Roseiflexus sp. RS-1: one gene and its partner. Each later gene encodes a partner of the first gene's protein in a complex. Links are inferred from orthologs where the notes say so. Each region holds a gene or a part of one and is shown on either strand. Other genes may lie near its edges. The genes, in order: tig and rpsG.

Evidence for each region.
Region 2: the proteins of tig (region 1) and rpsG are in contact, whole or in part, in a crystal structure (PDB 3GTY), measured with the Thermotoga maritima proteins. The link is inferred for Roseiflexus sp. RS-1 from one-to-one orthologs. Residues at the interface, in WP_004081061.1 of Thermotoga maritima: Glu122, Val124, Val129, Leu130, Tyr133, Glu188, Gly259, Ile262, Tyr263, Glu266, Ser270, Glu273, Gln274, Glu277, Arg308, Gln311, Ile312, Ser315, Tyr316, Glu325, Arg329, Arg336, Leu363, Phe366, Trp367, Arg373, Leu377, Arg381, Leu384, Glu387; in WP_004081843.1 of Thermotoga maritima: Lys34, Lys52, Lys55, Glu59, Arg62, Gln63, Glu66, Asn67, Lys69, Val71, Arg95, Ala109, Lys110, Lys111, Gly112, Arg113, Pro114, Glu117, Glu121, Ile124, Ala125, Tyr127, Asn128, Asn129, Thr130, Gly131, Lys135, Asp139, Arg142, Met143.

Annotation. Positions count from the first base shown.
Region 1 is NC_009523.1:4,577,592-4,589,211, forward strand. What follows is about bases 4,562-7,482. They hold tig (trigger factor), read left to right. Parts: upstream 4,562-5,172; coding sequence 5,173-6,792; downstream 6,793-7,482. Other genes in these bases: mfd (transcription-repair coupling factor), read right to left, coding at 4,562-4,928; ROSERS_RS18875 (ATP-dependent Clp protease proteolytic subunit), read left to right, coding at 6,796-7,455; clpX (ATP-dependent Clp protease ATP-binding subunit ClpX), read left to right, coding at 7,474-7,482. Also shown: ROSERS_RS27200 (serine/threonine-protein kinase), read left to right, coding at 1-1,100; more of mfd, read right to left, coding at 1,131-4,561; more of clpX, read left to right, coding at 7,483-8,784; mtnP (S-methyl-5'-thioadenosine phosphorylase), read left to right, coding at 8,803-9,699. UniProt on the Bacillus subtilis protein: Involved in protein export. Acts as a chaperone by maintaining the newly synthesized protein in an open conformation. Functions as a peptidyl-prolyl cis-trans isomerase.
Region 2 is NC_009523.1:1,454,880-1,466,322, reverse strand. What follows is about bases 5,427-8,170. They hold rpsG (30S ribosomal protein S7), read left to right. Parts: upstream 5,427-6,433; coding sequence 6,434-6,907; downstream 6,908-8,170. Other genes in these bases: fusA (elongation factor G), read left to right, coding at 7,014-8,170; rpsL (30S ribosomal protein S12), read left to right, coding at 5,943-6,377; ROSERS_RS06135 (NAD(P)/FAD-dependent oxidoreductase), read right to left, coding at 5,427-5,637. Outside these bases: ROSERS_RS06165 (helix-turn-helix transcriptional regulator), read left to right, coding at 1-155; ROSERS_RS25865 (hypothetical protein), read left to right, coding at 1,231-1,587; ROSERS_RS26680 (hypothetical protein), read right to left, coding at 1,969-2,229; ROSERS_RS06150 (hypothetical protein), read right to left, coding at 2,239-3,513; ROSERS_RS06140 (hypothetical protein), read right to left, coding at 4,097-4,576; more of ROSERS_RS06135, read right to left, coding at 4,723-5,426; more of fusA, read left to right, coding at 8,171-9,119; tuf (elongation factor Tu), read left to right, coding at 9,174-10,379; rpsJ (30S ribosomal protein S10), read left to right, coding at 10,494-10,802; rplC (50S ribosomal protein L3), read left to right, coding at 10,863-11,443.

The DNA of each region.
Region 1 (11,620 bases):
CGCCCCAGGAGCCGCCGGAACTCGATCTGGTGCTGGCGCGCGCGCTTGCGAAGCGCCCCGAACAGCGTTTTGGCAGTGGCGCGGCGTTTGTCGAAGCATTGCGGATCGTTGCCCGACGTCATAACGTTGCACCCGCGTTGCAGCAGGAAATCGCCGATCTGGCACTGCCACGCGCTGTTCCGCACCGCGCGGCGCCGTCGTCGGCAACCATCAACGGTCCGGCTGTGCGCCCGGTATCCGGCAGGGTGGATCAGGTTGTGTCACTGCGAGGCGATCAGACGCCGATCGGCGCTCCGCCCCAACGTCCGCCGCTCCGTTTCACCCCGGATCGCGGCGTATCATCAGGGACGTCGTTGCGTCCTCTGCCCGAACAACGTGGCATCCGCTGGTCAATCGTCGCTCCAATGAGCGCCGGGGTTATCGTTGTGGCGCTGATCGCAGCGCTCTTTGGCGCAGGGGTGTTCGGCGCTTCCGGGCAGGCGCAACCTGCTCCGCCGCCGGTGACGGTCATGCTGACCGAAACGCCGCCGCTGCCGCCAACCTGGACGCCAGCGCCCTCGCCCACCTTTACGCCAACACCGGCGCCAACCGATACCCCCACGCCGGAACCGCCAACTCCTGTACCGCCAACCCAGGCGCCGGTGTTCGTGCCTCCGCCGCCACCCCCGCCCCCGCCCCCGCCTCCGCCGACGGCAACCCCCGAACCGCCGACGGAGACGCCAACGGAGACGCCGACGGATACTCCTGAACCACCAACGGCGACACCGACACAGGCGACACCATCGGCAACCGGTACGCCCGAAGCGACGTCGACGGTCACTGCCACAGCGGGCACTGCCACGCCAACGGCGACGCCTGGCGCTACCGCAACTCCGACTCCCGGCGCAACGACAACGCCGGGTTCAGATCTCACGCCGACCGTCACGGTTACGCCAACATCCGGTGTCACGCCGACCGTCACGACTGGTTCGGCGACTACCGGGACGCCGCCAGCGGACGTCACTGCTTCGCCAACACCTTCGTCCACGCCGGAAGCATCGCCGACCGTTCCTTCGCCTTCGCCGGAAGCATCGCCAACCGCTTCACCGCCACCCGGTTGATGATCGGCGTCTGCTTTGCGAGGCGAACGTTCAACGTTCAACCCCCTGACCTTCAACCGTCTTCCCTTCCCCCAATACCGCCAGCACATCACACATAACCTCGATCCACGCCGGATCGCCGCCTGCGTTATGCACACGCCGGTCAAGACGCACAAACTGCGGTCCGATACGTATGCCTCTGGCGCGGGCGAAGCGCCGCTCCAGTCTTGATCGCGCCTGATCGTTCCCTTCCGGCAGGCGAATGATAAACTCGGCATCGGTGGTGACGACCGATGTCACACCGGCAGCCAGCGCCAGCGCCTTGATGCGCAACCAGATCAGCAGTTGATCTGCTGGCTCTGGCAGTTCTCCGAACCGGTCACGCAGTTCCTGGCGCAGGTCGCGCACTGCTTCTGGCGTTTGCGCTTCCGCCATACGCTGGTACACCGCCAGCCGCACCCGATCATCAGGAATGTAATCGACCGGCAGGTAAGCGTCGAGCGGGAGATCGAGCGTGACCAGCGGCGAGATCAGCACCTTTTCATCCACCCGTACCGCCGGTCGTCTGGAGGGAACGGACGAACGTGCAGGCGGCGGCGTCTGCCCGTCGGAAGGTTGCGCTGGCGCGCCTGGGGATGTGCGCATTGCGTCTGTGCCGGTGATAAAGTTCGTTGCGATCAACCGCTGTTTCAGCGTGCGCACCGCCTGCTCAAGCAGACGCGAGTAGAGATCAAAGCCAACTGCGGCGATATGTCCGCTCTGCTCAGCACCCAGCAGGTTTCCTGCGCCGCGAATCTCAAGATCGCGCATGGCGATACGGAACCCTGCGCCGAGTTCGGTCGCTTCCTGAATTGCCCGTAATCGCTCCTGCGCCTCCGGCGTCGAAGGACGTTCCGACTTGTAGAATAGATATGCATAGGCGCGCTGGGTGCTCCGCCCGACCCGACCGCGCAACTGGTACAACTGCGCCAGACCAAAATTGGTGGCGTCGTCGATGATAATCGTGTTGGCGTTGGGCACGTCCAATCCGCTCTCGATGATCGTCGTGCAGACCAGCACATCATCTCTGCCGGTGAAAAAGTCGAGCATCACCCGTTCCAGTTGATGTTCCTCAAGTTGCCCGTGCCCGACGGCAATCCGGGCTTCCGGCACTAACCGGCGCAGCCGGTCGGCAACATAGTAGATGCTCTGCACCCGATTGTGCACGAAGTAGACCTGTCCGCCGCGGTCGAGTTCACGCAGAATGGCTTCACGGATCAGGCGTTCGTCGTAGGGCAACACGTAGGTTTTGATCGGAATACGGTCCTCCGGCGGCGTATCGATGATGCTGAGATCGCGGATGCCTGCCAGCGCCATGTGGAGCGTGCGCGGGATCGGCGTTGCCGTCAGGGTCAGAACATCCACATTGGTGCGCAACTGTTTGATACGCTCTTTGTGGCGCACGCCGAAGCGCTGCTCCTCGTCGATCACCAGCAGTCCCAGGTCTTTGAAGACCACATCTTTCGAGAGCAGACGGTGGGTGCCGATAATGATGTCGATTTCGCCGCGCGCCAGGCGCTGGACAATCTCGCTCTGCTCCTTTGCCGAACGAAAGCGGGAAATCATATCGATCCTGACCGGGAATGCCGCCATGCGCCGGCTGAAGGTGTCGTAGTGCTGCTGCACCAGCACGGTGGTTGGCGCCAGCACTGCCACCTGTTTACCGTCCTGCACCGCTTTGAACGCCGCCCGCAGCGCCACTTCCGTCTTACCAAACCCGACATCGCCGCAGACCAGACGATCCATCGGTTGCGGCTGCTCCATATCGCGTTTGACATCGATGATCGCTTTGAGCTGGTCGGGCGTTTCGACATAGGGGAAACTGGCTTCGAGTTCGCGTTGCCATTCGGTATCCGGGCTGAAGGCGTGCCCCTCCGCCAGTTGACGTTGCGCATAGAGGGTGATCAACTCTTCCGCCAGATCCTGCACAGCCGCGCGCGCCTTGCGCTTGGCGCGTTCCCAGTCCTGCGTGCCCAGGCGGGTGAGTTGCGGTTCGACATCGCCCGCGCCAATGTAGCGCGACACGCGATCGATCTGATCGACCGGCACGTAGAGCCGGTCGCCTTCGGCATACCGCAGATTCAGGTAGTCGCGCTCGATGCCGCCGACGCTTCGTCGTATCAATCCTTCATAGACGGCAATGCCATGCTCGATATGCACCACATAATCGCCCGGTTTCAATCCGCGCAGAAAGGCGGCGCGGTCTTCTGCGCGGCGATCATGGCGACGGCGACGATCGGCAATGATGCGTCGCTGCCGCCAACCGAAAATCTCGGTGTCGCTGTAGAGGGTCAGGTTGAGCGCTGGCATACGGAAGCCTTCGTCAAGCGTACCGTGGAGAACAGTCAACCCGGATACAACGTTCTCCACACCATCCGATGCATCGCGCTGCAACGCTTCTGTGACGAGTTCCTGCAACCGCGCCGCCTGAGGCGTGATGAGAACCACCCGCTCACCGGCGCGCAGTCGCTCGACGACATCGTCAACCAATCGCCGGATCTGTCCGCCGAACAGTTCGGCAGGCGCAAACAGGCGTTCTGGCAGGAGATGAACCCGGAAGCGGTCTTCGGAGGGGTGTACGTTGCGGGTGTCGGTCAATGGCGCAGGATTGCCGTTCTGTTCCCCGAATGAAAAGGATGGTGGAAGCGGTGCAGGATCGGACAGCAGTACATCCCAGAACGGATGTTCGTTGTTGCTGAGATTCACCAGCGTGTGCGCTTCCGCCAGAGCCATCAGTTCGTGCCAGCGGAGATAGGGGCGCGGGAAGGCTGCTGGCAATTCGCCAGCATCGATCTGCTGACGGCGGCGCGTTTCCGCCTGCTGATCAAGTTCGGTTGCGTGCTGCGCCAGCAGCAGCGCCTCGCTGAGAACCACCGGCGCCCCTGGCGGCAGATGGTGCAGCAGTGTACCCGGCGCCTGCGGGTTATCGCGGAAGAATGGTGCAAACAGCGCGCGCCCCTCGAAGCGCTCCCCATTCCTGATGTGATCGAACGCCTGCAACCACTCATCGAGCGCTTCGTGCCGCAGCATCGACGTATCGATAGCGCGCATTCGTTCCAGCGCAACATCGCGTCGCCACAGCGGGAACTCGTGCGGCGGACCGATGATCGCAGCGCGGATCTGCGCCTCGCTGCGCTGCGTCAGCGGATCGAACCGCCGCAGACTATCGATCTCATCGCCAAAGAACTCAATCCGCAGCGGAAGATCATCCCCCGGCGAAAACACATCGATGATGCCGCCGCGCCGGTTGACTTCGCCCGGCTCCTCGACCGTCGGCGCGTACCGATACCCCATAGCGATCAACCGTTCGATCAGATCATCGAGCGCATACGCCATGCCCCGCTCCAGGCGCACACTGGCATCGCGCAGTTCATCGGGCGTCAGCGATGGCTGCATCAACGCTTTGACCGGAGCGACGATCACGAACGGCGCCACATCCACATCGCCGGCGTTGAACGCCGCCAGGCGATGCAGCACACGCAACCGCGCCGTCAGAATGTCGGCGCCGGTTGACATATGCTCATACGGAAGCGCATCGCTCGCCGGAAACAGGAATACCCGATCTGTGCCGATCCACTGCCGCAGATCTTCATGCGCGCGCAGCGCCGCATCGGTTGTGCCCACAAGGTACAGCAGCGGCGCAACGCCCTGGAGGGTAAAGGCGGCAACCAGCGGCGTCCGCGCTGCGCCTGGCGTCGGCGCGATATGCAGGCGCGCCCCCCGATGAGCGTGCAGCGTTGCAATCAGGTCCTGCACTGGCGCAATGGCGGTGATTTCTGCAAGCACAGTAGCACAGGTGGTCACTGACATCACGGACACCAACACAGAAACGGAGCGCAGTCGCGTGACCGGCTCCCTACGGAAAATGTCACATCCGTTCGCAGGCTGGGGGGCGTAGAAACCTGGAAAGAACCGCTTCAGCCCTGCGCAGCGATGCTGAAGGTGTTATACCATGAAGCGCGCCGCAGCGCAAAGCCGCAACGTTGCGCGCACGCTCCTTCGTGCTATAATACACAAGAATTGCTTTACTTTTCTAGCCCCTGGAGTACTATCGGTGAAGGTCACAACCGAAAAGAAACCGCGCAGCATTCTCGAACTCACCGTTGAACTGGACAAACAACAGATCGAGAAGGCGCTGGATCGCGCGGCACGGCGCATGTCGCAAAAATACAACATCCCTGGCTTTCGTAAAGGCAAAGCGCCTCGTTTCATCGTTGAAAACTACTTCGGTCGAGAAGCGCTGCTCGAAGAGGCGTCCGACGACCTGATCCAGAAGGCGTTCCAGGATGCGCTCAAGCAGGAAGGGATCGAGCCGTATGCCCAGGCGCACCTGACCGATGTCAACCTGACCGAAGCGCCGTACCGTTTTACCGTTGAAGTACCGGTCGCGCCAACCGTTGTTTTGCCCGATTATCGCGCCATCCACGTGCCGCTCGAAATCGAAGAGGTGACCGACGAAACGGTTAATCACGCGATGGAGATCCGCCGTGACCGGCATGTCGTGTTGCGGGCGCTCGATGAACCTCGCCCGGCGCAGCCCGGCGATCAGTTGACCGTTCAGATTGAAACATTTGTGGACGGTGAGCCGCTCAATCCACGCGCCGAGGGCGAGGATATACCACAGTCCACCCTGGTGCTCGATCCTGAGCGCATCGTGCCCGGCCTGTACGAAGCGTTGGTTGGCGTATCGCCCAACACTATGGTGGATGTGACCGTCCGCATGTCGGATGACCACGAAAACGAACGGGTTCGCGGCAGGGACGTGCGCTTCGTTGTCAACGTACTGGATGTTCAGGAGCGACTTCTGCCGGAATGGGATGAACTGCCTGCGCTGGAAAACTTTGAGGGCACGCTTGACGAACTGCGCGAAAAAACCCGCAATGAACTGATCGAGGCGGCGCGCAAGAATGCCGAGGATGATGTGTTTGTCGAGTATGTGCGTCAGGTAATCGCCGCAACCACCTTCGATCTGCCCGATGCCCTGATTGTTCGGGAGGCGGACAGCATCCTGCGCGAGCGCGAGGCAGAGTTCGAGCGATACGGCATCAGTGCCGAGCAGATCTACGCAGCGCAGGGGAAGAAGCGCGACGACCTGATCGAGGAGTTGAAACCGGTTGCTGAAGAACGCGCCAAACGCGGCCTGGTATTGCGCGAGATCGCAAAAGCCGAAGGTCTTGCGCCGGACGAATCAGAGATTGCGCGCGAGGTTGAAGACATTGTCGCAAGTATGGAGGAGGAGCGGCGTGACAGTGCGCGCACCCTGCTGGAAACAGAGTTGCGTCCCTTCGTCGTAGCCGGGATTGTTGATCGCAAACTGCGGCGTCGCATTCTTGCCATTGCAACCGGCGATCCGTCGTTTGAGCAGGCAGCGTCCCCCGAAGCCGCCAGCGAGCCGGAGAGCGCTGACGGTGGTGAGGCGCAAACGGTTGATACGCATATCGATAGCGCGCCTGTCGATGACGTTTCCACTAAGCAGGCAGCGTCCCCCGAAGCCGCCAGCGAGCCAGAGAGCGCTGACGGTGGTGAGGCGCAAACGGTTGATACGCATATCAATAGCGCACCTGTCGATGACGTTTCCACTGAGACGCCCATCGTGTCGCAGGAAGAGAACGGAGAGTCGGTCGAGAACCAGAGCGTCGTCGATGTGGCGACGCCCGAAGCAAGAACGGAGTAACCTATGGGCATCTGGCAAACGAATCATCGGATTGACTGGACGTCGCCGCGCGTGGATGCACTCATCCCGATGGTGGTCGAGAGCACCAATCGCGGCGAGCGCGCATACGATATCTACTCACGGTTGCTGAAAGAGCGCGTGATTCTGCTTGGTACGCCGATCGATGATCAGATCGCCAACCTGATCGTCGCGCAGTTGCTGTTCCTCGAACACGAAGACCCGGATCGCGATATCTGGCTCTACATCAACAGCCCCGGCGGTTCGATCACGGCCGGTCTGGCGATCTACGACACCATGCAGGTCATTCGCCCCGATGTGGCGACGGTTTGCGTCGGCATGGCGGGCAGCATGGCGACGCCGATCCTGGCTGGCGGCGCGAAAGGCAAGCGCTACAGCCTGCCGCATTCGACGATCCATATGCATCCGGCGGGTGGCGGTGCGCGCGGTTACGCGCCCGACGTCGAGATTATGGCGCGCGAGTTGCTGCGCGAGCAACAGTTGATCCGCGAACTGCTGGCGAAGGATACCGGTCAGCCGCTCGAACGCATCGCGCGCGACTTCGACCGCGACCTGTTCATGGATCCGCAACAGGCAAAAGAGTATGGTATCATCGACGAGATTTTGACCCGTGAAGATCTGCCGGCTGCCGGCGAGCGCCGCTGAACGGCTACAGGAGCGCGTATGTCTCGCACACGCAGCGGTAACGCAAATTCGTCGAATAATCGCGGTGCATACCTCTGTTCGTTCTGTGGACGGGGACAGGAAGAGGTGCAGCGCCTGATCGCCGGTCCCGGCAATGTGTTTATCTGCGATGAGTGCGTCGCGCTGTGCAGCGCGATCATCGCCGAAGAAACCGGGACACGCCCGTCGACCCGACGTTCCTCCGCCAGCCTGCCGGCGCGCCTGCCCACGCCGCGCCGCCTGCGCGAATGGCTCGATCAGTATGTCATCGGGCAGGATCGCGCAAAAGTGGTGCTATCGGTGGCGGTCTATAACCACTACAAGCGCCTCCGCGCCGGGCAGAATGCTGATGATGTCGAGATCGGCAAGAGCAATATTTTGCTGATCGGTCCGACCGGCAGCGGAAAGACGTTGCTGGCGCAGACGCTGGCGCGAGTGCTCGATGTTCCCTTCGCTATCGCCGATGCCACCGCGCTGACCGAGGCAGGGTACGTCGGCGAGGATGTCGAAAACATTCTCCTGCGGTTGATCCAGGCTGCCGAAGGTGATATCGAACGCGCGCAGACCGGGATCATCTACATCGATGAGATCGATAAAATTGCGCGCAAGAGTGATAATCCGTCGATTACGCGCGATGTGTCGGGCGAAGGGGTGCAACAGGCGTTGCTGAAGATTCTCGAAGGGTGCGTGGCGCATGTGCCGCCGGTTCCCGGTCGCAAACATCCGCAGCAGGAGTATATTTCGTTCGATACGACCCACGTGCTCTTCATCTGCGGCGGCGCCTTCGAGGGTCTCGACAAAATCATCAGCCAGCGCATCGGCGGCAAGCGCAGCATCGGCTTCCACGCTGGCGAGTCTTCCGATGCTCCGGCATCGTTGCTGTCGCAGGTCACGCCGGATGACCTGCTGCGCTACGGTTTCATCCCCGAATTCGTCGGGCGGCTTCCGGTTGTCGCGGCGCTCGATCCGCTCGATAAGCAGGCAATGATCCGCATTCTGACCGAGCCGCGCAATGCGATCATCAAGCAGTACCAGAAGATGCTCGCCCTCGACCACGTTGAACTCGAGGTCACGCCCGACGCGCTTGAAGCGATTGCGGAGCGGGCGCTCAGATCAAAGACGGGCGCGCGCGCGCTGCGCACGATCGTTGAGGAGATCCTGCTCGACGTGATGTACGAAGTGCCTTCGCAGGAGCACATCGGGCGTTGCATCATCAACGCCGAAGTGGTCGAAGGGCGCGGGCACCCGATCCTGGTGCCGCGCTCCGCTGAACGGCAGGAGTACCGCCGACGCATGGACGAGGCTGTGTAACGTTCCCTGGAGAAACCTATGACCGCGCCGCAACCCACGGAACCGCGCGCGACAATCGGCGTCATTGGCGGGAGCGGATTGTACGCCATGGAGGGGCTTGCCGACGTCGAGCGTGTGACGCTGGAGACCCCGTTTGGCGCGCCGAGCGACGCGTATGTCATTGGAACCATCGCCGGGCGTCGTGTCGCGTTTTTGCCGCGTCACGGCGTCGGTCACCGCTTTTCGCCGAGCGAAGTTCCGAATCGCGCCAATATCTATGGTTTCCGCATGCTCGGCGTTCGCTACCTGATCGCCGTGAGCGCCGTCGGCAGCCTGCGCGAAGAGTATGCCCCCGGGCACATCGTCATCCCTGACCAGTTGTACGACCGCACCAAAGGACATCGCCCCGACACGTTTTTCGGCGGGGGGCTTGTGGTGCATGTGCAGTTCGACCGCCCGTTCGACGCCGGGCTTTCTGATCGTCTGGAGCAGGCGGCGCGCGCTGCCGGCGCGACGGTGCATCGCGGCGGGACGCTGGTGGTGATGGAGGGTCCACAGTTCAGCACGCTCGCAGAAAGTGAAGAGAACCGGCGTCGCGGGCATGACCTGATCGGCATGACCGCGCTGCCCGAAGCCAAACTGGCGCGCGAGGCGGAGATCGCCTATGCGATGCTGGCGATGGTGACCGATTACGACTGCTGGCATCCCGGGCACGATGCCGTGACCGTCGAAATGGTCGTGCAGGTGCTGCGCGCCAATGCGCGCCTGGCGCAGGACGTGGTGCAGCGCGTGATCCCCCTGATCGGCGATGGCTTCGATAGCCCGGCGCACCGCGCGCTGGCGACCGCGATCATTACCGACCCCGCCGTTGTGCCGCCCGAAAAACTGGCGCAGGTTGAGCTGCTGGTCGGGCAGTATATGCGCAGGGATGCGTAGTTTTCTTCTGCGATATCGATGATTCTAACCGGGAATCGCTCCCTTTCTGGCGCCAGCGCCCTCTTGCCAGCGGACGCACACGGTGCCAACAGGCGCAACCGGGGGCATCTGTCCGGCGAGTCTGGGACGCGGCGTGCGAATTATCGCCCTGCCTGCTCCGCACAGGTCGGTCCATCGTCGGGAATGCCGTACTGCGCACGCTCCTCGGGGTGAAGTCACGCTGCAGGCGAGAACAGAGATCGGCGACCGTATCGGCGATCTCGACGTCCCACAGGCGTGCGGCGCCATCGGTGCTGGTGGTGAGCACGCGCTTGTCATCGGGGATGAAGGCGATCGCCCCCGCGAGGCCAATCGTTCCCGTATGGCCAACAAACCGCCGCACCTCCTGCCCGGTCGCCGGATCCCACAGCTCAGGCACGCGGTTGATGGAGATTGAGAATTTATTCCGCTATACCGCGCTAGCCGTGGGGCTGAAGCCCTCGGCTAACCAGGGCAAAGCCCGCCTGCGCGGGCTATACCGGATTATTTATTCAAAGACCATAAACCGCGCCTGAGCGGACGCTTCGCGCCGGGCGACCGCCTAGGCGGTCGCCGTGGCAGCGTCCACGCAGGTGGACGCCCGGCGAAAAGCCTTCCAGAGGCGATTTCAATCGCTGAACGCCAGGCAGCCTGAGCTCAGGCATGCGGTTGAAGCCGCGCCTGAGCGGACGCTTCGCGCCGGGCGACCGCCTAGGCGGTCGCCGTGGTGGCGTCCACGCAGGTGGACGCCCGGCGAAAAGCCTTCCAGAGGCGATTTCAATCGCTGAACGCCAGGCAGCCTGAGCTCAGGCATGCGGTTGAAACCGCTAGGAGGACGCTTCGCGCCGGGCGACCGCCTAGGCGGTCGCCGTGGCAGCGTCCACGCAGGTGGACGCCCGGCGAAAAGCCTTCCAGAGGCGATTGCAAGCGCTGAACTGAGGTAACTGCTCAGGCATGCGGTTGAAACCGCGCCTGAGCGGACGCTTCGCGCCGGGCGACCGCCTAGGCGGTCGCCGTGGTGGCGTCCACGCAGGTGGACGCCCGGCGAAAAGCCTTCCAGAGGCGATTTCAATCGCTGAACTGAGGTAACCGCTCAGGCATGCGGTTGAAACCGCGCCTGAGCGGACGCTTCGCGCCGGGCGACCGCCTATGCGGTCGCCGTGGCAGCGTCCACGCAGGTGGACGCCCGGCGAAAAGCCTTCCAGAGGCGATTTCAATCGCTGAACTGAGGTAACTGCTCAGGCATGCGGTTGAAACCGCGCCTGAGCGGACGCTTCGCGCCGGGCGACCGCCTATGCGGTCGCCGTGGCAGCGTCCACGCAGGTGGACGCCCGGCGAAAAGCCTTCCAGAGGCGATTTCAATCGCTGAACTGAGGTAACTGCTCAGGCATGCGGTTGAAACCGCGCCTGAGCGGACGCTTCGCGCCAGGCGACCGCCTATGAGGTCGCTGTGGCAGCGTCCACGCAGGTGGACGCCCGGCTAAAAGCTTTCCAGAGGCGATTTCAATCGCTGAACGCCAGGCAGCCTGAGTAGTTACCTGCTGAGGACATAACGTCCATAACACGTCTGCAAGCGCCGCCACCGGGAGGTCGGGAACGCGGTAGAACATCGGGACGTTGGTGATGAACTTTGATAGCACTGCTCACGCAGCCCGGCGTTGCAGGTCATAGGGCTGGATCAAGACCTCAGCCGGCGCCCCTAAGCCCTGGTGTAACTTCCGAATCATCTCAAGCGTAACATGATCCCGCAATGGGATCAAGAAGCCGCGCCCTTAATCGTTCTACAGTGGCATTGCAAGTACACGCAAGGCATATGTTTCACCACCGACCCACTCGTCATCGGGTTCGCCAGGAACCACCGGCTCGAAGCGCAGGAGCGATGCGGAGACAAAGCATCGAGTCC
Region 2 (11,443 bases), 3.1 Mb from region 1 along the record:
GGCAGAAACGGCAGGTGGCGCTGCTGCTGGCACACGGACAGGATACGGTGGCGATAGCAACGCTGCTGGGGATGAGCCGCAAGACAGTCGAGTATCACACAGGCAGACTGCTGGCGAAGCTGGAGATGAAGACGCGCCTGAACGTCGCGCTCTGAGTGCGCGAGCGCGTGCCGCCAGCGCTGCTTGATGCTAACGATGGGGAGGATGACGGGGAGCGGCAGCGGTTGATGGATCACAGCGCTGGCTCAAAAAAATCGGATACAAAACCTGGGTTTTTCCCAGGGACGAATCCCGACGCAAGGAATATACTTCGACATCAGAGGTCAAGTCTTTTCCAGACAACACGCTACCAGTGCCCAAACCTGCGATGCATTGGCGACCGTCGTTCAGAAGAAGATAACCTCTCCAGGGTATCCATATCGATGCTCTATGCGAAGGAGGTCTGCTATGCGTGCAAGAAGTCTTGGTATCATCAGCTTGCTTCTGGCACTGTGGCTTTCTCTGAGCGCCGGAAGCATTGCAGCAATGCCGTATCCGAATGATGACTCGTCTGGGCACAAGGATGAGTATGTTGGTGAATATACGTACACTTCAACACCAAATGGACAACAACTTTCAGAGCTGGCAGGATTAAGTTCCGACGTCTCGTGTCAAATTGTCGTAAGTGATCCGACATTTCATACACATAATGTCAGCACAGCCGCCTCACAATTATGTTCGGGGGTATTTATTCGGCAGTCTTTGATCGTATGTGTACAGGTCGAACGATGGTTTTTATTTCTTCCATACTGGGCAGATCTCGGATGCAAGTCTAACTCCAAAAGTAGTTTTTTTCTGTCAGTTGAGACTGATCGCTATGGGTATGATTATGGAACGACACGGTACCGAACACGAGCGGTTGGAAGTTTCACCTCTGGTGATGGAACTATTTATACGTCCCCCAACGTGGTTTCCAGAGCGTTCCCCTTTACCTATGAACCTTAGTTCTCATGGACGGCGAGTGTATAAGCATAACCTGATGTCCAGCAGCCTATGGTCAATCAGAATCCTGATATTCATATGCTCAATCGCGCAAGAATGTGCCAGCGCTATCAACTCAGCGATGCTGTTCTAACAGTTGCAGTCGATGAGTGGGTGTTTTCGCTCCATCGGCGCTCTATTGACAGCAATCTCTGGTCTATTCAGACGCATGCGCATGGAGGGGTGACGGTCGCTGGAGGAGGGCCGCTCATGATCGCAACGGCTGACATTGGAGGACGCCGGGTGATCTATGGAATGCTGCCCCCAGCAGTCAGTACTGTGCGGATCACGACGAATGCCAGCCATCCGATCGAAGCAATCGAAGCGCTGGTCTCCGAGGGGTTGTTCTGTGCCCTGACACCACTGTTTACCTTCGCCCTGGTCACATTCTATGATGCAGACGGGTGCGCCCGGCATGTTCAACCGTTGCTGGATCCCGATGTGATACCAGCGCGGCAACCATGCAGGGCGCGCTGGTGGGCGTGGCTGCGCCGATGGCTTGTTTCGGCGGTGTCGGTCCGTGATGCCTACACCTATCATAGCCGATCTCACCGTCGTCGTCAGTGAGCGTCCAGGTGTGGCGGTAGCCTTCGTTACGATCCGTCGCCGCACGCCGTCGGACACGGCGCGCGGTATGGGCGCCGGTGGTGCTGCTCGTGCCCTTCCTGGATCAGATAGCGTTCTTTGTCGTCAATGCCGGGAGACGACGATAACGAGAGAATGGCGCTCCCTGAAACAAAAAGCGGATAAAAAATCCGGAGTTTTTCCTGGAGGCAAACAGTCGGGCAGCAGGTATGTTTCAAACAACGATAGGCGCCTTTCTACGCATCATTGGACGACTGGACTTATTGTGATGCTTACGGAGGGAAAATGCACATTTCGTCGCATCTACGAGGGCAAGATGACCTCGCTCCCAGGAGAAATGTGAACACATAAGGGTCATAGTGGTCAGGAGGAAAACGTAGACGTGCGCCTGCGTCTGTCCCGGATGGGCAGGCTCTTGATGCCCTCGGCTTTCCAGCGACCCAGCCAGAGCGAGACAGCTTCGGGATGGCGCAGGCGCAGCAAGCGTTCTTGGGGCGCTAGCGTGGTGGCATCCACTCCAGCGCATGCCGCCTCGATCCACACATAAGCACACAATTCCTCCGCCAGCACATCACGCCAGCGCACCATCACTCCTGTCACGTTGACGCCCGACGCTACGGCCACACGACATGCTCAACAGCGAGGATTGGCAGAGTTGGACGGATCGCCCAGTACATCGGGCGGAGTCGGGGCAGCGGATGGCGCCGAAACCCCGGCAGACAGATCGGTCTCAGACGACCCGCCCCCAGAGACAGCAGGCGCGTTTGGTTCAGAAAGCGTATCAGAGTGGAGATCGCCGGATAGTGCAGGTACGTCAGACGACCCGTCCCCAGAGACAGCAGGCGATGATGGCGTCGCAACGGTATCGTTGTGCCCATCTACGGTGGGCTGCGCAGCGTCCGACCGTCCCGCGTGCTGCTGCGCAGAACCGCCGGCTGCCAGCGCACAGATGATACCCAACGCCTCCAGACGACGCAGTTCGGCATAGGTGCGGGCAAAATAGATCACGGCTGGCAGAATGATGATTCCCACTGCTATTACCGGCAACAGAGCGCCGCCATTACCACTCGACCCGGTTCCCAACAACCGCGTCCACTCTTCCCAAAGCCACACTAGCGCCCTCTTAACGTCATCCTGGGTGAAGACCAGCGCAAGAATGCCGAACAGCGCCACGGATGCAATACCAAACGAAAAAGTCTGCACCCGCCCATTGATTCCATCAAATTTCCAGCGCGCAATCGCTTCGATCTGATGCCATTCATCCGATCCAGGAGCGGGCATTTTCGGATCATCCTTCACTTTCTCAGCGGCACGGCGCACAAAATGGATGTAACTGGGAATGAGATCGTCTTCCTTGCCGCGACTAATCGATGAAAGGATCATATAAATAAAAAGAGGAAAGCCTCCAGATATGATAAACAAGAGACCGAGGATAAGCAACCAGAATGCGAGGGAGGTAAAAGACCAGAATAAATACATTATCGATGCAGATTGAAAATCTCCCCCGGATATCAATGAAAGAAATGATAAAATGGGAAGGAAAAATACACTATGAATTAGCAATATAAAAGGAAAACGATCTTTGCACCGATAAACAAAATTACCAATAATCGCAACCAAAACACACCAACCTGCAAAACCAAACAAGAGCAGGAACATATACATACCGTCTATATAGACACCTGATCTGCGTAAGATATCCACCAATGCCACCATGGTACGCGGACCGGGATCAAAAAACCAGGAAACAAAAACAACCAGATTGGCCAGCACGAAATGCCATCTGATCGACGTACCCGGACGACGAAGTCTTTCACTCGCGGTTTTGCGCATTTCCTCGAACGACGCATCCACACAGTCATACACACGGGTGAAGTGATCGAACGCCTCCAAAGGCGGCGGTCGCATGTCAGTTCTCCTGATCTGCTGTAAAATACGCACACTGCTTTATCAATTGTATACGATGGAGCATCGCCCAGGTTTCCACTGCGCAGCGCCTGAAAAGCAAACAGGGCGCTCACGCGCCCTGAAAAGCCACACACCCGACGGGAGATCACCGTCGGGCATGTGATCCTGGTACCCCCAGCGGGATTCGAACCCGCGATCTTCACCTTGAAAGGGTGACGTCCTGGGCCGCTAGACTATGGGGGCGGCTCTATCGGAATTATACCAGCATTCGACCTGACCGGCAACTGATAGCCGAAAGTAGTGCAATGACGCGGGGCGTTATGGTCTTTGAGTAAATAATCCGCCATAGCCCGCGCAGGCGGGCTTCGCCTTGGCTAGCCGAGGGCTTATGGTCTTTGAAGAAATAATCCGGTATAGCCCGCGCAGGCGGGCTTCGCCTTGGCTAGCCGAGGGCTTCAGCCCCACGGCTAGCGCGGGATAGCGGATTTAATTTTCAATCTCCATGAGCCCGACGGCACGAGGCGCATACCGGATTAAATTCTCAATCTCCATAACGCCCGGTCGCGTCATCACACCCGACGTGCTACTCCTCCAGTTTTTTCGTCTCACCGGTCGCTGGCGCTTCAAGCGGAACATGCTCAACCGGCGGGTTGACTTCGCCCTCCTGAGCAGACTGCGTTCCGGCGGCGGCGCGCTCGGCTTCGAGTTTCTCGACCAGTTTGTGCAACTGCGCGTTGATCTGCTCCAGACCGTTCACCAGCGTCTCCTGGACATCGTGGAACACCTGGCTCTCGCGCGCCCGTTCGAGCGCCTGACGCCCGCGATCTTCCACCTGCTGAACCCGCGGATCGCTCTGGAGTTTCTCCACCGTCTCACGCATCACAGCCGCAACATTCTGGACGCTCTTTGCGACCGTCGCCTGCATCTGCTTTGCGCGCTCACTCTCGATAAATGCGCGGAACAGCGCTTCAATCTGCTGCCCCATCTCGCGCAGTTCGGTCGCCAGATCGGGTGTTTCCTTCTGCGGCTCGGGTTGACCGGCGGCGGGTGTTTGCTCGCTCATACTCCCCTCCTTACACAACTCACCGAAACTGACCGGGGCGCCCATGTTCTGGCAGCGCCCCCAGTCCTGACACACAGGAAGGACTATCGCCCCCCGCGTCTCCAACCGATATGACGAACCACTGCCGCACCAGGTTGCGCGCTGTATCACCGCACAACCGGTGCGCGCATCAGCAGATAGTCGTATGCGCTGAGCGCCGCCCGCGCCCCGTCGCCAATAGCGATCAGCACCTGCTCGCCAAACGATGTCGTCACATCGCCTGCGGCAAAGATGCCCGGAACAGTGGTCGCCATCCGCTCATCGACCCAGATAAAGCCATCCTGGTCGGTGCGCACGAGATGCTGGACGCACTCACTGCACGGATGCAGCCCCAGATCGGCGAATGCCGCATCGACCGCGATCCGTCGCTGTTGACCATCGCGCGAAACGACGATCTCTTCGACATTCATCGGTCCTGCGACTTCATCAACCGTGTATCCCGCCAGGATTTCGACATTCGGGCGCTGACTGACCGCGTGGACCATCGGCAACGAAGCGGCATTCGGATCAGGAATGATCAGGTAGACCTTCCCGGCGGTGCGCGCCAGTTCCGCTACCCCGCGCAGCGCCCGATGCGTTGATCCGATGACCGCCGCCGTCTTCCCTGCCAGCAGATGGGCGTGGGTCGTCACCGAGTAGCCCAACCCCTGCCCCAGCAACTCCTGCGCGCCCGGCGCCTTGAGACGCACCGGCGTCGCACCGGTTGCCACAATCACCGCCATTGCCTCAAATGCGCCATGGGTGCGGGTTTCCACACGAAATCCTGTTCCCGCGCGCTGCACCGCCAGCACCGTATCGCGGATGGTGCGATCGGTCTGCATGGCAATTTTGCGCTCGAAGATCCGCACCGCTTCTTCGCCCGCCAGATACTCGACTTCCTCCTGACCGATGATATTCTGCCGCCATCCAGCCTTGCCGCCCAACGACTCGTAGATCATCAAAAAATCGAGTTGCTTTCCCAGGGCGTACATCCCGGCTGAAAGCGCTGCGGCGCCGCCGCCGATGATGATGAGTTCGCGCATGGTCGTTTCCTCTCTGTCACCCGGACGATGCGCGCATCCGCCGGATCGCGATCGTCGTTGCGCTTCCTGAATAGTATACCAGACTGCCATTATCGCATAAAAAAGTTTGACAGGCGAACGTCGCTATGGTATACTTCCCTACCGCTGTGCGGAAAACGCACAGGTATTTTATTGTCTGCGTTTGGCCCCGATCTAAGGCGTAGCCCTTGCTGCGACCAGTGACGGGCGAGGTTATTTTTTTGCATAGCGACTGATCAGCCGTAGCCGACGCACGTGCGTCGCGCACGATGGAGGATGGAAGCAGCATGCCGACAATCAACCAGTTGGTGCGCAAGCCGCGGAAGCGGGTCACGAAAAAAGTCAAGGCGCCTGCCTTGCGTTTCAGCCTGAATGTGTTGAAAGGGAAACTGACGCGCGGCAAAGGTTCGCCGTTCAAACGCGGCGTTTGCACGCAGGTCCGAACGATGACGCCGAAAAAGCCCAACTCGGCGCTGCGCAAGATCGCGCGCGTCCGGTTGTCGAACGGCATGGAAGTCACCGCCTACATTCCGGGCGAAGGGCACAACTTGCAGGAACACTCGGTGGTGCTGATCCGCGGCGGGCGCGTGAAGGATCTGCCCGGCGTGCGCTACCACATCGTGCGCGGCACACTCGATGCGCAGGGGGTCGCCAATCGGAAGCAGGGTCGTTCGAAGTACGGTACGAAGAAAGCCAGCGCGGTTCCGGCGAAGAAGAAGTAAGGTTCATAGCGCAGTGCGATCACGGATCGCCTGCGCCGTATGAGATGAGGTAGCCTATGCCCCGTCGAGGCACGATTGAACGGCGTATTCCGCCGCCCGACCCACGCTACAACAGCGTGCTGGTGCAGCAGTTTATTAATAAGGTGATGCAGCGCGGCAAGAAGAGCATCGCCGAGAAGATCGTCTATCAGGCGTTCGACCTTGCGGCGCAACGCTTGAAGAAGCCAGCGCTGGAAATCTTCGAAACCGCCGTGCGCAACGCCGGTCCGGTGATCGAGGTGAAGCCGCGGCGTGTCGGCGGCGCCACCTATCAGGTGCCGGTCGAGGTCAAGAGTGATCGCCGACAGTCGCTGGCCATGCGCTGGTTGCTGATGTCGGCGCGCGCGCGCTCTGGTAAGCCGATGTACGAACGCCTGGCTGCTGAGTTGATCGATGCCTATAACAATACGGGCGCGACGATCAAACGGAAAGAGGATGTGCAGCGCATGGCGGAAGCCAACCGCGCATTCTCGCACTATGGACGCTTCTGAGACGACGGAACGGTAAGCGGATTGCATCAAGACGGCAGGGTACGCCAGACGGTCTCCGACGACCAGATAGACGATACGGCTAGCGCAGAAGAGGGGGGAGAATCTCATGCCTCGTGAAGTGCCATTAGAGCGCATTCGTAATATTGGTATTATTGCGCACATCGATGCAGGAAAGACGACAACGACCGAGCGCATCCTGTTCTACACCGGTCGCACGTATAAGCTCGGCGAGGTGCACGAGGGCACTGCGGTGATGGACTGGATGGAGCAGGAGCGTGAACGCGGCATTACGATCACTGCGGCGGCGACCACCGCCGAGTGGACGGTCGAGGGCGTTCCGTATCGCATCAATATCATCGATACGCCTGGTCACGTCGATTTTACGGCGGAGGTGGAGCGTTCCCTGCGCGTGCTCGACGGCGGTGTGGTGGTCTTCGATGCTGTCGCCGGAGTTGAGCCGCAGTCGGAGACGGTCTGGCGGCAGGCGGATAAGTACCACGTGCCACGGATCTGCTTCGTGAACAAGATGGACCGGATCGGCGCCAACTTTGAGCGCACGGTAGAGATGATCCGCGAGCGCCTTGGGGCGAAACCGGTGCCCATTCAGTTCCCGATCGGTTCGGAAGATCGCTTCCGTGGCATTGTGGACCTGATCACGAATAAGGCAGTGCTTTATGTCGACGATCAGGGGAAGCGCGAAGAGTTGGACGCGATACCGACGGAGATTGCCGACGAAGTTGAGCGCCTGCGCAACGAGATGATCGAGGCGATTGCCGAAACCGACGATGAGTTGATGCTCCTCTATCTGGAAGGGGAAGAACTCAGCGTCGAAGAACTGCGCCGCGCCCTGCGAAAGGCGACGATCAAGGGTCAACTGGTGCCGGTGCTGTGCGGCGCAGCTCTGCGGAATAAAGGTGTGCAACGCCTGCTTGACGCGATTGTGCATTACCTGCCGTCGCCGGTCGATATTCCACCGGTGCGTGGCACGCGCCCGGGTCAGGTCGCCGGTGATGATGGCGTGGAAATGATCACCCGCCCGACATCGGAAGATGCACCGTTTACCGGGTTGGTGTTCAAGATCGTCTCGGATCCGTTCGTCGGGAAGCTGGCGTATTTCCGCGTTTATTCCGGGAAACTGGAAACCGGCTCCTATGTGCTCAACTCGACGCGCAACCAGCGTGAGCGCATCGGTCGCCTGTTGCAGATGCACGCCAACCACCGCGAAGAGATTAAAGAAGTCTACGCTGGCGATATTGCCGCAATGGTCGGTCCGAAACAGAGCTACACCGGCGATACGATCTGCGATCCGAACGACCCGATCGTCCTGGAAAGCATCCGCTTCCCCGAGCCGGTCATTCAACTGGCGATTGAGCCGAAGACCAAGGCTGACCAGGATAAGATGGCGGTTGCGCTGAGCAAACTGGCGGAGGAAGACCCGACGTTCCGCGTCTTTACCGACCAGGAAACCGGTCAGACGATCATCGCCGGTATGGGTGAACTGCATCTTGAAGTGATCGTTGACCGCATGCGCCGCGAATACAAGGTCGAAGCCAATCAGGGCAAGCCGCAGGTGGCGTACCGCGAGTCGATCACGGTTCCGGCGGATGTGGATAGCAAGTTCGTGCGCCAGACCGGCGGCAAGGGTCAGTATGGTCACGTCAAATTGCAGGTCGAGCCACTCGAACGCGGGAAAGGGTTTGAGTTCATCAATGCGATCGTTGGCGGCGTTATTCCGCGCGAATACATCCCGGCGGTCGAAGCTGGCGTCAAAGAAGCCATGGCAAGCGGCGTCATCGCCGGGTATCCGGTGGTCGATCTGAAAGTCACGCTCTACGACGGTTCGTACCACGAGGTCGACTCGTCGGAAATGGCATTCAAGATCGCTGCCTCGATGGGGCTGAAAGAAGCCGTGCGGAAGGGCCGCCCCATTCTGCTCGAACCGGTGATGAAGGTCGAAATCGTGACACCGGAAGATTTTCTCGGCACGGTTCTCGGCGACATCAACTCGCGCCGTGGTCACGTCGAAGGCATGGAGGCGCGCGGCAACGCGCAGGTCATCCGGGCATACGTTCCGCTGGCATCCATGTTCGGCTATACCACCGACCTGCGCTCGGCAACGCAGGGACGCGCAACGTCGTCTATGGAATTCGCATATTACCAGCCGCTGCCGGAGGCTCTGGCAAAAGAGATTGTCGAAAAACGGCGCGGCTAGTTCGTTTCACGAGCACGGCATTTGTAAGCACTCTGCAAGGAGCAGCAAACAGCAATGGCAAAGCAGAAGTTTGAGCGCACCAAGCCGCACGTCAACGTCGGCACCATCGGCCACGTCGACCACGGCAAAACCACGCTGACCGCAGCGATTACCAAGGTCCTCGCCCTCCAGGGCGCGGCGCAGTTCGTCTCTTACGACCAGATCGACAATGCGCCCGAAGAGCGCGCGCGCGGCATCACCATCGCCATTCGCCACGTCGAGTATCAGACCGCCAGGCGCCACTACGCCCACGTCGACTGCCCGGGCCACGCCGACTATATCAAGAATATGATCACCGGCGCCGCGCAGATGGACGGCGCCATCCTGGTCGTCTCGGCCCCCGACGGTCCGATGCCGCAGACCCGCGAGCACGTCCTGCTTGCGCGTCAGGTGCAGGTCCCGGCGATGGTCGTGTTCCTCAACAAGGTCGATATGATGGACGACGAGGAACTGCTCGAACTCGTCGAACTCGAACTGCGCGAACTGCTCAGCAATCACGGCTTCCCCGGCGATGAGGTGCCGATTGTGCGCGGCAGCGCGCTCGCGGCGCTCTCCAGCACGTCGACCGACATCAACGCGCCGGAGTATAAGTGCATCCTCGACCTGATGAACGCGGTCGATGAGTACATTCCGACGCCGGTGCGCGAAATCGATAAGCCGTTCCTGATGCCGATCGAAGACGTGTTCGGCATCAAAGGACGCGGCACGGTGGTCACCGGGCGCATCGAGCGCGGCAAGGTCAAGATGGGGGATACGGTCGAGATTATCGGGATGACCCACGAGGCGCCGCGCCGGACGGTGGTGACCGGGGTGGAGATGTTCCAGAAGACGCTCGACGAAGGGATCGCCGGGGACAACGTGGGAGTGCTGCTGCGCGGGATTGAGCGCACCGAGGTGGAGCGCGGGCAGGTGCTGGCGGCGCCGGGGTCGATCAAGCCGCACGCGAAGTTCAAGGCGAACGTGTACGTGCTGAAGAAGGAGGAGGGCGGACGGCATACGCCGTTCTTCTCCGGGTATCGGCCGCAGTTCTACATCCGCACGACGGACGTGACCGGGGCGATCCATCTGCCGGAAGGGGTGGAGATGGTGATGCCGGGCGACAACATTGAGATGACGGTGGAGTTGATCGTGCCGGTGGCGATTGAAGAAGGGTTGCGCTTTGCCATCCGCGAGGGCGGACGCACCGTCGGCGCAGGCGTCGTCTCGGCGATTGTCGATTAGTTATGAGTTATGGGTTTCCGGCGGCGGGGATCAGCGTTCAGGAATAGAGATCGATGAAACAACCATCCGATCCACGCTTTACCCCACCGCCACTACCCTCTACCTGAGGTGCATATGGCGAAACAAAAGGTTCGCATCCGTCTCAAGGCATACGACCATAAGATTCTCGACCAATCGGCGCGACAGATCGTCGAAGCAGCCGAACGCACCGGAGCGCTCGTCGCCGGTCCGGTGCCGTTGCCGACCAAAATCGAAAAGCATAGCGTCATTCGTTCGCCGTTTATTGATAAAGACTCGCAGGAACAGTTTGAGATTCGCACCCACAAGCGATTGATCGATGTGCTCGATCCGAGCCAGCAGACCATCAACGCGCTGATGAAACTCAACCTTCCGGCGGGCGTGGATATCGAAATCAAGTTGTAAGTCTGGAACAAAAGCAGCCGCTGCGCACAACGAAAACGCGCATGCTGCGGAGGTGCAATTGTGATCGAAGGGTTGCTTGGCCGCAAAATCGGCATGACCCAGGTCTTCGATGCGACCGGACAGGTCATCCCGGTGACGATCATCGAAGTGGGTCCATGCGTCGTCACCCAGATTCGCACAAAAGAGCGGGATGGGTACGAAGCTGTCCAGATTGGCTACCAGGAAGTCAAGGCGAAAAGCCTGACCAGGCCTGAACAGGGGCATCTCCGTGGTGCAGGTAAGTTGCTGCGCCACCTGCGCGAGTTCCGCGCCGATAATATCGCCGATCACAAAGTCGGTGATGTGTTGACGGTCGAGATGTTCACACCAGGTCAGCGCGTCGATGTCATTGGCACATCGAAAGGTCGCGGGTTCCAGGGCGTGGTGAAACGCCATGGCTTCGGCGGCGGACCGCGCACGCACGGTCAGAGCGACCGCCTGCGCGCTCCCGGTTCGATCGGCGCCGGCACCGATCCGGGTCACGTGTTGAAGAATACCCGCATGGCCGGGCGGATGGGCAATCAGCGGGTAACCGTCCAAAACCTGACGGTCGTTGATGTCGTTCCAGAGCGTAATCTGTTGCTCGTGCGCGGCTCCATTCC